DNA from 2 places in the Clostridium carnis genome. Region 2 is predicted to be linked to the other one. Evidence: a T-box and tRNA genes for the amino acid it is inferred to sense, from the RefSeq annotation. Region 2 holds a T-box; the other holds one or more tRNA genes.
The links. A T-box is a leader RNA that pairs with one kind of tRNA and senses whether it is charged. The one in region 2 lies ahead of ACYQ1T_RS14910 (valine--tRNA ligase), so its partner is inferred to be a tRNA-Val.

Region 1: it has a tRNA-Val gene. The T-box ahead of ACYQ1T_RS14910 (valine--tRNA ligase) is inferred to sense a tRNA for this amino acid. The anticodon was not compared.

Annotation. Positions count from the first base shown of each region.
Region 1 covers NZ_BAAHYS010000001.1:1,378,445-1,382,863, forward strand. Annotated here, with positions in the region: gene ACYQ1T_RS06365 (BaiN/RdsA family NAD(P)/FAD-dependent oxidoreductase) at 1-610, opposite strand, end outside; gene ACYQ1T_RS06370 (hypothetical protein) at 704-1,285, shown strand; tRNA gene ACYQ1T_RS06375 (tRNA-Glu) at 1,426-1,500, shown strand; tRNA gene ACYQ1T_RS06380 (tRNA-Val) at 1,509-1,584, shown strand; tRNA gene ACYQ1T_RS06385 (tRNA-Asp) at 1,594-1,670, shown strand; tRNA gene ACYQ1T_RS06390 (tRNA-Thr) at 1,720-1,794, shown strand; tRNA gene ACYQ1T_RS06395 (tRNA-Glu) at 1,800-1,874, shown strand; tRNA gene ACYQ1T_RS06400 (tRNA-Val) at 1,883-1,958, shown strand; tRNA gene ACYQ1T_RS06405 (tRNA-Asp) at 1,967-2,043, shown strand; tRNA gene ACYQ1T_RS06410 (tRNA-Glu) at 2,080-2,154, shown strand; tRNA gene ACYQ1T_RS06415 (tRNA-Val) at 2,165-2,240, shown strand; tRNA gene ACYQ1T_RS06420 (tRNA-Asp) at 2,251-2,327, shown strand; tRNA gene ACYQ1T_RS06425 (tRNA-Thr) at 2,360-2,434, shown strand; gene ACYQ1T_RS06430 (ATP-binding protein) at 2,524-3,501, opposite strand; gene ACYQ1T_RS06435 (DnaD domain protein) at 3,494-4,419, opposite strand, start outside.
Region 2 covers NZ_BAAHYS010000001.1:3,042,234-3,046,652, reverse strand. Annotated here, with positions in the region: gene ACYQ1T_RS14925 (transglutaminase-like domain-containing protein) at 1-351, shown strand, start outside; gene ACYQ1T_RS14920 (tetratricopeptide repeat protein) at 374-730, opposite strand; gene ACYQ1T_RS14915 (carbohydrate kinase family protein) at 957-1,904, shown strand; T-box leader at 1,985-2,206, shown strand; gene ACYQ1T_RS14910 (valine--tRNA ligase) at 2,283-4,419, shown strand, end outside.

The sequences.
Region 1 (4,419 bases), 1.7 Mb from region 2:
GATAATCTAGTTTTAATTGAACTATTCCAGGAACAGTTTCTATAACAGAATGTCCTAGAGATTTTGCTAAATTATATCCAGAACCATCTGATCCAGTTTTTATAGCAGATTTTCCTCCACAAGCTAAAATTAGTTTATTGCATGTGAATAATTTATAGTCTTCATTATCTGTGGATAACTTAAAAGTTTTCTTCTTGTGGATATCTTTAATTTTACACTCTGTGTATAAAGGTATTGATTTATCTTCTAAGGCTAATCTAAAAATATCTATAACTGAAGAAGCTTGTAGAGATTGAGGATATAATTTTCCATTTTGAAGTTCAATTATTGGAAGCCCCAATGAAAGAAAAAAGTTTTTAGTATCTTCAACAGTAAAGTTTGAAAGAGTATGAGAAAAAAATCCTGGATTTTCACTATGATAAGAAAGAAAAGGAAAAGATATAGTATTATTTGAGATATTACATCTTCCATTACCAGTAGTTAATATTTTTTTTCCTATTCTATCTGTTGCTTCTACAATTGCAACATCTATACCAAAATCTTTAGCGGCAATAGCTGCAACTAATCCAGAAGCTCCGCCACCAACTATAATTAAATCATGATGTATCATAAAAAATTTCTCCTTAATGTATATTTAAATAAATTTTATCATAGTAATATAAGTTATAAAACTATGGAATACTATTTAAATGAGGTGATTTTTGTGAAAGTTAAAATTAAAAACAAACAAAATCCTGATTTTGAAAAAGAATTTAAAGTTAGAAGAATGAATTATGATCAAGTTGTTGTTAATTATCCAAATTCAAAGGGTATAAATATATTTTTACATAAAGATATAGAATTTATAACAGAATCTGAAATAGATGAATTTTTAATTAAATACAAGGATTTCTTAAAAATAAAATTAAATAGAGGAATATCAGTATTTTTTTATAAAATATTGTTAGATAATATAGAAGAACAATTTAATGAAGAATTAAAATCATTAAACTTGCTAAAAGATAAATATAAAGTAAATAAAAGGGGAATTTGGGAGAAGGACATTATATGTGTAGTTAATGAAAAAATTCCCATAAAGGTTATTGCTAGCGGTGAAAATTTCAAAAAAAGAGGATATAATATAAATATAGAGGAAATAAAAAAAGAGGATTTTTTAGAAATTTGTTCTTTTGAAATAAAAAAAATAGAAAAAGAAATAATGGAAAAAGAGCTTGAATTATCAAGGTATGGAATGGCTATAAATGGCTTAGAATCAAGGGATTATAAGATAAAACTATTAAACTAAAAATATAGTAGAAATATATATAATTTAAATATAAAAAAAAACTTTATAAAAAGTGTTGACACTATAATAAAATTTATGTATTATAGTTAATGTGCTCGCCGGGAGAACAACCGGAGAGAGAACAAAACAAAATTAAACATGGCTCCTTGGTCAAGCGGTCAAGACACCACCCTTTCACGGTGGTAACAGGGGTTCGATTCCCCTAGGAGTCACCATTTATTTTGGGCGCATAGCTCAGCTGGGAGAGCATCTGCCTTACAAGCAGAGGGTCACAGGTTCGATCCCTGTTGTGCCCACCAAAATATAATGGCTCAGTAGCTCAGTTGGTTAGAGTGCCGGCCTGTCACGCCGGAGGTCGAGGGTTCGAGCCCCTTCTGAGTCGCCAATTTAATTTTAAATTGGTAATATATAAAAATCAAATAAACAAGCTATATGCTGGCATGGCTCAACGGTAGAGCAGCTGACTTGTAATCAGCAGGTTGTAGGTTCGATTCCTATTGCCAGCTCCATATATGGCTCCTTGGTCAAGCGGTTAAGACACCACCCTTTCACGGTGGTAACAGGGGTTCGATTCCCCTAGGAGTCACCATTTATTTTGGGCGCATAGCTCAGCTGGGAGAGCATCTGCCTTACAAGCAGAGGGTCACAGGTTCGATCCCTGTTGTGCCCACCAAAATACATGGCTCAGTAGCTCAGTTGGTTAGAGTGCCGGCCTGTCACGCCGGAGGTCGAGGGTTCGAGCCCCTTCTGAGTCGCCACTTTTAGTGGATATAACCAAAAACAATTTAATATATGGCTCCTTGGTCAAGCGGTCAAGACACCACCCTTTCACGGTGGTAACAGGGGTTCGATTCCCCTAGGAGTCACCATTTTTATTTTGGGCGCATAGCTCAGCTGGGAGAGCATCTGCCTTACAAGCAGAGGGTCACAGGTTCGATCCCTGTTGTGCCCACCAAAATATTTATGGCTCAGTAGCTCAGTTGGTTAGAGTGCCGGCCTGTCACGCCGGAGGTCGAGGGTTCGAGCCCCTTCTGAGTCGCCACTTTTATAAATGAAGTGGTTTTATAATTTTACGCTGGCATGGCTCAACGGTAGAGCAGCTGACTTGTAATCAGCAGGTTGTAGGTTCGATTCCTATTGCCAGCTCCAAAAGCTTTAGATTTATCTAAAGCTTTTTTTGTTAGTTTTAATTAGAGAATTATAAAAGGATAGGAAATTAAATTTCCCATCCTTTTATTTTATCTATTTTTTAAATTAATTTGTATTCGTATATCTTCTGCATAGAACTTATATAGTTTAAAATTACCTAACAATCTAGATGATATTCTTTCACTGTATGTTTTAGTAATACTAGGTAAGGTTAAATTTGTAGATATAATCATTTTTTTCTTTTTAAGTATTTTTTTATTTATTAAAGTAAATAATTCTGTAGCAGAAAAATCAGTAATTTGTTCAGCTGCTAAATCATCTATTATTAATAAATCACAGTTAAGAAGAATTTCTTCAAGTTCTGTATTATTATTAAATCTAATATCTCTTAAATTTTTAATAAGTTCATCGGAAGTTTTATAGATAACTAAATATCCTGAATCAAGGAGTTCTTTTGCAATACAACAGGTTAAAAATGTTTTTCCTGTTCCAGAATTACCATAAAATAATATATTATCATCAATATTATTAAAGTTTGGAATAAAGTGGCCTCGAACATACTCTAATATGTTTTCTATATTTCTTCTAGGTGTAAATTTATCTTCATCACCTAACTTACGATTAGAATATAAAGATATATCAAATGTATTAAAATTATTTCTTCTAATAGAATCTTCTAAATCGGAATCTTTATAGTACAGTTTAACTAATTTATTTTTATAGCAAGAACATTTAGTTGTTCCTATGTAGCCTTCATCTTTACATTTAGGACATCTATATTTAAGATTTAAAAAATCAGGATCTAAGTTTTTAGAAACTAATGCTTCACATTTTCTAAACCTCAAATCTGTAATTTCATCTTTTATGTTTTGAATTTCTATAGAATCTAATCCTTTTAAAATAGACATTGAGAGTTGAAGACATCTTTTTTGAATAGTTTTATCAATCTCCATTATTTCAGGATAAGTTTCTTCTATATATTTTCTCCTAATTTCTAAGTTTTTCTTTTCTTCTAGTTTAATCTTTTCATAAATATCTGCTAATTCTTTTTGGTAACCTTTAATCATCTTTATCCCATCCTAACAGTTTCTTTTCAAGAGAATCATAGTCATACTCTCTTGCCTCAAAGTTATTAAATCTTAGAGGGGGTTTAGTAGTGCTTGAAGCATTATTTCCATTATTATATGTTTTCTTATTAGAGGAAAGTTTAAAATTATTTTCCTTATTTTCAATAGCCTTAATTGTTTTTAAATTATCTTTATTCCAGCTTGATAAAATTCCATCTATATATTTAAAATCAGCTCTATTTAATCTTTGGAAACATATATCGCAAGCCTTTTTTATAATATCTAGAGAAAATCCAAATGTAGAAGTCCATTTTTCAAGCATATCTTCTTGGGGTTTCATAATATCAGTATTCCTAATACCTAAGAATTTTAATATTTCTCTATAAGTTCCCCATTTATCTTCAGTTTTTCTTATGTAATTTTGTGCATCATCAATTGTTTTGATTTGCATATCATTCCATGCAATTGCAACTCTTTCAATATAACGAGTATTACTTTTTCCTTTAGAGACACAGTATTCTATAAGTAAGAGTATTAACTCAGAAGAAAAATTAAATTCCCTTTTCCAACTTATATATGTTGTAAATTCACTAGGGGATAGAGGTCTTCCTATAAGTCTTTCTATATCTTTTAACATACCATTATTTGTTTCATCGGATAGCTCCTCTAGTAGGTTTATTTTACTTTCATCATTAGCAGATGTATCCGATAAATCTACAAATTCAATATCAAAATTCCCCATTTTGTCAATTGGAATCAATTTAAGAACGCCTTCTTCATTCCAATAATTAAGAGCATTTAATATATCTGATTCTAGTAAGTTTAAAGTATTTGCTAGAATTGAAGAATTAACTCCTATTTCTCCAGTATTATTATATTTTAACATTAATAAATATACTTTTATAAATTCACCACGAG
Region 2 (4,419 bases):
GTTGGTTCTAATATAGAATATGACAATAAGAAAGCCGAAAAAGCCTTAAGTAGTAAGGGGATTAAAAATAGTGGAGCAATAGAAGCATGGAATACAAGAAGTGGTATATGTTTCGATTATGCTTGTCTTTATGTCACTATGGCTAGAAGTGCAGATCTTAAAGTAAGATTAGTTACAGGTGAAGCATTTGACGGTAAAAACTTTGGACCTCATGCATGGAATGAAGTTTATTTAAGTGATGAAAAACGCTGGATAAAAATAGATCCTACATTTTATTTAGCTGGAGATTACTTTGATAATGAAGATTTTAATAATGATCATATTAATGAAAGTATAGCCGGTGAATGGTAGTAAAAAAGCCCTATAATTAATATTATAGGGCTTTTTTATTTCTTGACATTATTAAGTTAATCGCTTTTTCACAGTCTTCATCGCTAGAATCTAATGACCAAGCTATATTAAAGTAAATAAGAGCCTTACTTGTTTCTTCTTTCATAGCATAGCAGTAAGCTAAATTAAAAAAGTACTTACTTTCTTGTTGCATAGAGATTGCTTTTTTTATCATATCTATTGCTAAATCAAATTTTTTTAATTTAATATAGCAAACTCCAGAGTTATAATATGAACAAGTGATACTTTCTTTATTTTCAATTGCTTTTTCGTAATAAGTAATTGCCTTTTTATATTCTTTTAAATTATAGTATTTATTACCTTCAACAAAATAATCCATGCTTTCCTCCCCAAAAATTATAGTCACTTAAATTATTATCATATTCAGGAAATTATATACAGTATATGTATGTTTATATAAAATATTATTATAATTGGATAAAAATAACAATTAAAATTAAATGATAGAATTTCGACAAAGTTTTTAAAAACTCCTTTATTTTTTTTAACTTCTCTAATATAATAATAGTTGTATTTTTGAAAAGAAAGTGATTAGGAGAGATATTATGATAAATAATAATCCTTATATATTAGTATTAGGAGCATCTATTGTTGATATAATAGATTTTAGTAGAAAAAAGTATAGCCCAAAGGATTCAATACCAGGAAATATAAAAATTTCCCTTGGTGGTGTTTGTAGAAATATTGCAGAAAATTTAGCAAGAGTAAATGTAAAAACAGAATTTATTTCCATATTAGGAGATGATGAGCAAGGTAGAAATATATTAGCTAATTCAAAAGTTATTGGTTATAATATGAATAATTCTTTAATTCTTAAAGGCGAGTATACACCTACATATATGGCAATTTTAAATGAACATGGTGAAATGGAGTCTGCAATAGTAGATATGGATAGTTTAGATAAAATGGAAACATCATTTATTGATTCTAAAGCAGATATAATTGAAAATGCGGAATATACGATTTTAGATTCTGATAATCCAGAATTAATGGAATATCTTTTAACTAAGTTTAAAGGAAAAACAAAATTTATTTTAGATCCAGTATCAGCAACAAAGGCTGGAAAAATTAAGCATTTAGTAAAACACTTTCACACAATAAAACCAAATAGAATAGAAGCAGAAATGCTATGTGGATTTAAAGTTGAAACAAATGAAGATTTAAAAAAAGCTTCTGATTATTTTAGATCATTAGGTGTAGAAAATGTATTTATTAGCTTAGATGAAGAAGGTATTTATTATAAAAACTCAAATGAAGAGGGGAAAATAGCAGCTACAAGTGTAGAGGTTAAAAATGTAACTGGAGCAGGAGATTCTTTTGTTTCTGGTTTAGGATATGGATATATGAACAACTTTTCTTTAAGAGATACTGTAAAATATGCAATTGCAATGTCAATAGTTACAATATCTCATGAAGAAACTATAAATCCAAATATGAGTGAAGAATACGTAAATGAATTTATGAAGACCATGACTTGGAAAGAAGAAGTATAGTATTTTAATTTAAGATAAAGTAATATGATAATATTGACAAATTAAATAATATATTATAAGATGATTTTACAAAAATATATTTAAAAGCAGTGAAAAAGAGGAGTAGAGAATACAAAGTATTCAGAGAAGAGGGTCTGTGGCTGAGAGCCCTTTATACGGAGTTTCTTGAAGGTAGCTTTTGAGTTTCTTTGCAGAACTTAAGTAAGCAAAGACGGCTTTCTTAGTCGTTATTTATTAAAGAGCCCATAATCAATTTTAAGATAGTGGGAAAAAAGGTGGTACCGCGAGTCTTCGTCCTTTTGTGATGAAGGCTCTTTTTTTATTTCTAAAAAAAGAGATTAAAGTGAGTTTAAAACTTAAAATAAGGAGGAAATACAAATGTCAGAAAAAAAGAATTTATCAACAACTTATGACCCAAAAGAGTTTGAAGAAAGAATATATAAAACTTGGGAAGAAAATAAATACTTTACTCCTAAGGTGGATAAAACTAAAAAACCATTTTCAATAGTTATGCCACCTCCAAATATAACTGGTAAGCTACATCTAGGGCATGCGCTTGATAATACACTTCAAGATATGTTAATAAGATTTAAAAGAATGCAAGGATATTCTACTTTATGGCTTCCAGGACAAGATCATGCAAGTATTGCTACAGAAGTTAAAGTTGAAAATGAGTTGCTAAAGCAAGGTTTAGTTAAAAAAGAAATGGGAAGAGAAGCATTCTTAGAAAAAGTTTGGGAATGGACAGATGAGTATAGAGAAACAATAAGAAAACAGTTAAAGAAAATGGGTGTTTCTTGTGATTTTACAAGAGAAGCATTTACAATGGATGAAAACTTAAATAAAGCAGTAAGACACGTCTTTGTTAAGTTATACAATGAAGGTCTAATATATCAAGGAAACAGAATAACAAACTGGTGTCCAAAATGTACAACTGCTTTATCAGATGCGGAAATAGAGTATGAAGAAAAAGAAGGTAGCTTTTGGCATATAAACTATCCTTTATCAGATGGATCAGGATTTTTAGAAATAGCTACAACAAGACCTGAAACATTACTTGGAGATACTGCTGTTGCTGTTAATCCAAATGATGATAGATTTAAGCATCTTATTGGTAAAACATTAAAGTTACCATTGACAGATAGAGAAATTCCAATAGTTGCAGATGAATATGTTGATATTGAATTTGGAACTGGGGCAGTTAAAATAACACCAGCTCATGATCCTAATGACTATGAAGTAGGTAAGAGACATGGATTAAAAGAAATTAGAGTTATGGATGATCATGGAGTTATTAATGAACTAGGTGGAAAATATCAAGGATTAGATAGATATGAAGCAAGAAAGCAAATGGTTTCTGATCTTAAAGAACAAGGACTATTAGTTAAGGTTAAACCTCATGTTCATAATGTAGGTACACATGATAGATGTGGTACTGTAATAGAACCAATAATATCAAAGCAATGGTATGTAAAGATGGAATCTTTAGCTAAACCTGCTATTGACATTGTAAAAAATAAAGAAACTAAATTTGTACCAGAAAGATTTGAAAAGACTTACTTTAACTGGATGGAAAATATTCAGGATTGGTGTATTTCAAGACAATTATGGTGGGGACATAGAATTCCAGTTTATTACTGTGAATGTGGAGAAATAATAGTTTCAGAAGAAACTCCAAAATGTTGTCCAAAATGTTCATCAGAAAAATTAAGACAAGAAACAGATGTTTTAGATACATGGTTCTCATCTGCTTTATGGCCTTTCTCAACACTTGGATGGCCAAATAAAACAGAAGATTTAGAGTACTTTTATCCAACAAATGTTTTAGTTACTGGATATGATATTATATTCTTCTGGGTTGCTAGAATGGTATTTTCAGGGTTACACAATATGGGAGAAAAGCCATTTGATACGGTGCTAATTCATGGAATAATTAGGGATTCTGAGGGAAGGAAAATGAGCAAATCTCTTGGAAATGGAGTTGATCCTCTTGAAGTTATAGATACTTATGGAGCGGATGCTTTAAGATTTATGTTAGTTACAGGTAATGCTCCAGGAAATGATATAAGATACTTCCCAGAAAGAGTTGAGTCAGCAAGAAACTTTGCTAATAAAATATGGAATGCATCAAGATTTGTTATGATGAATTTAGATAAGGAAATCATGAATAAATATAAAGATGAAACAGAGTATAGCTTAGCAGATAAATGGATATTATCACATCTTAACACATTAGTTAAGGAAGTTACAGAAAATATGGATAAATTTGAACTTGGAATTGCTCTTCAAAAAGTTTATGACTTTATGTGGACTGAATTCTGTGACTGGTATATAGAACTTGTTAAACCTGTTTTCTTTAGTGATGATGAAAAGCAAAAAGGAATAGTATATAATGTATTATACACTGTATTAACAACAGGTCTTAAGTTATTACATCCAGTAATGCCATTTATAACAGAAGAAATATATACTACTTTAACAGATGGAGAATCAATAGCTATATCAAATTGGCCAG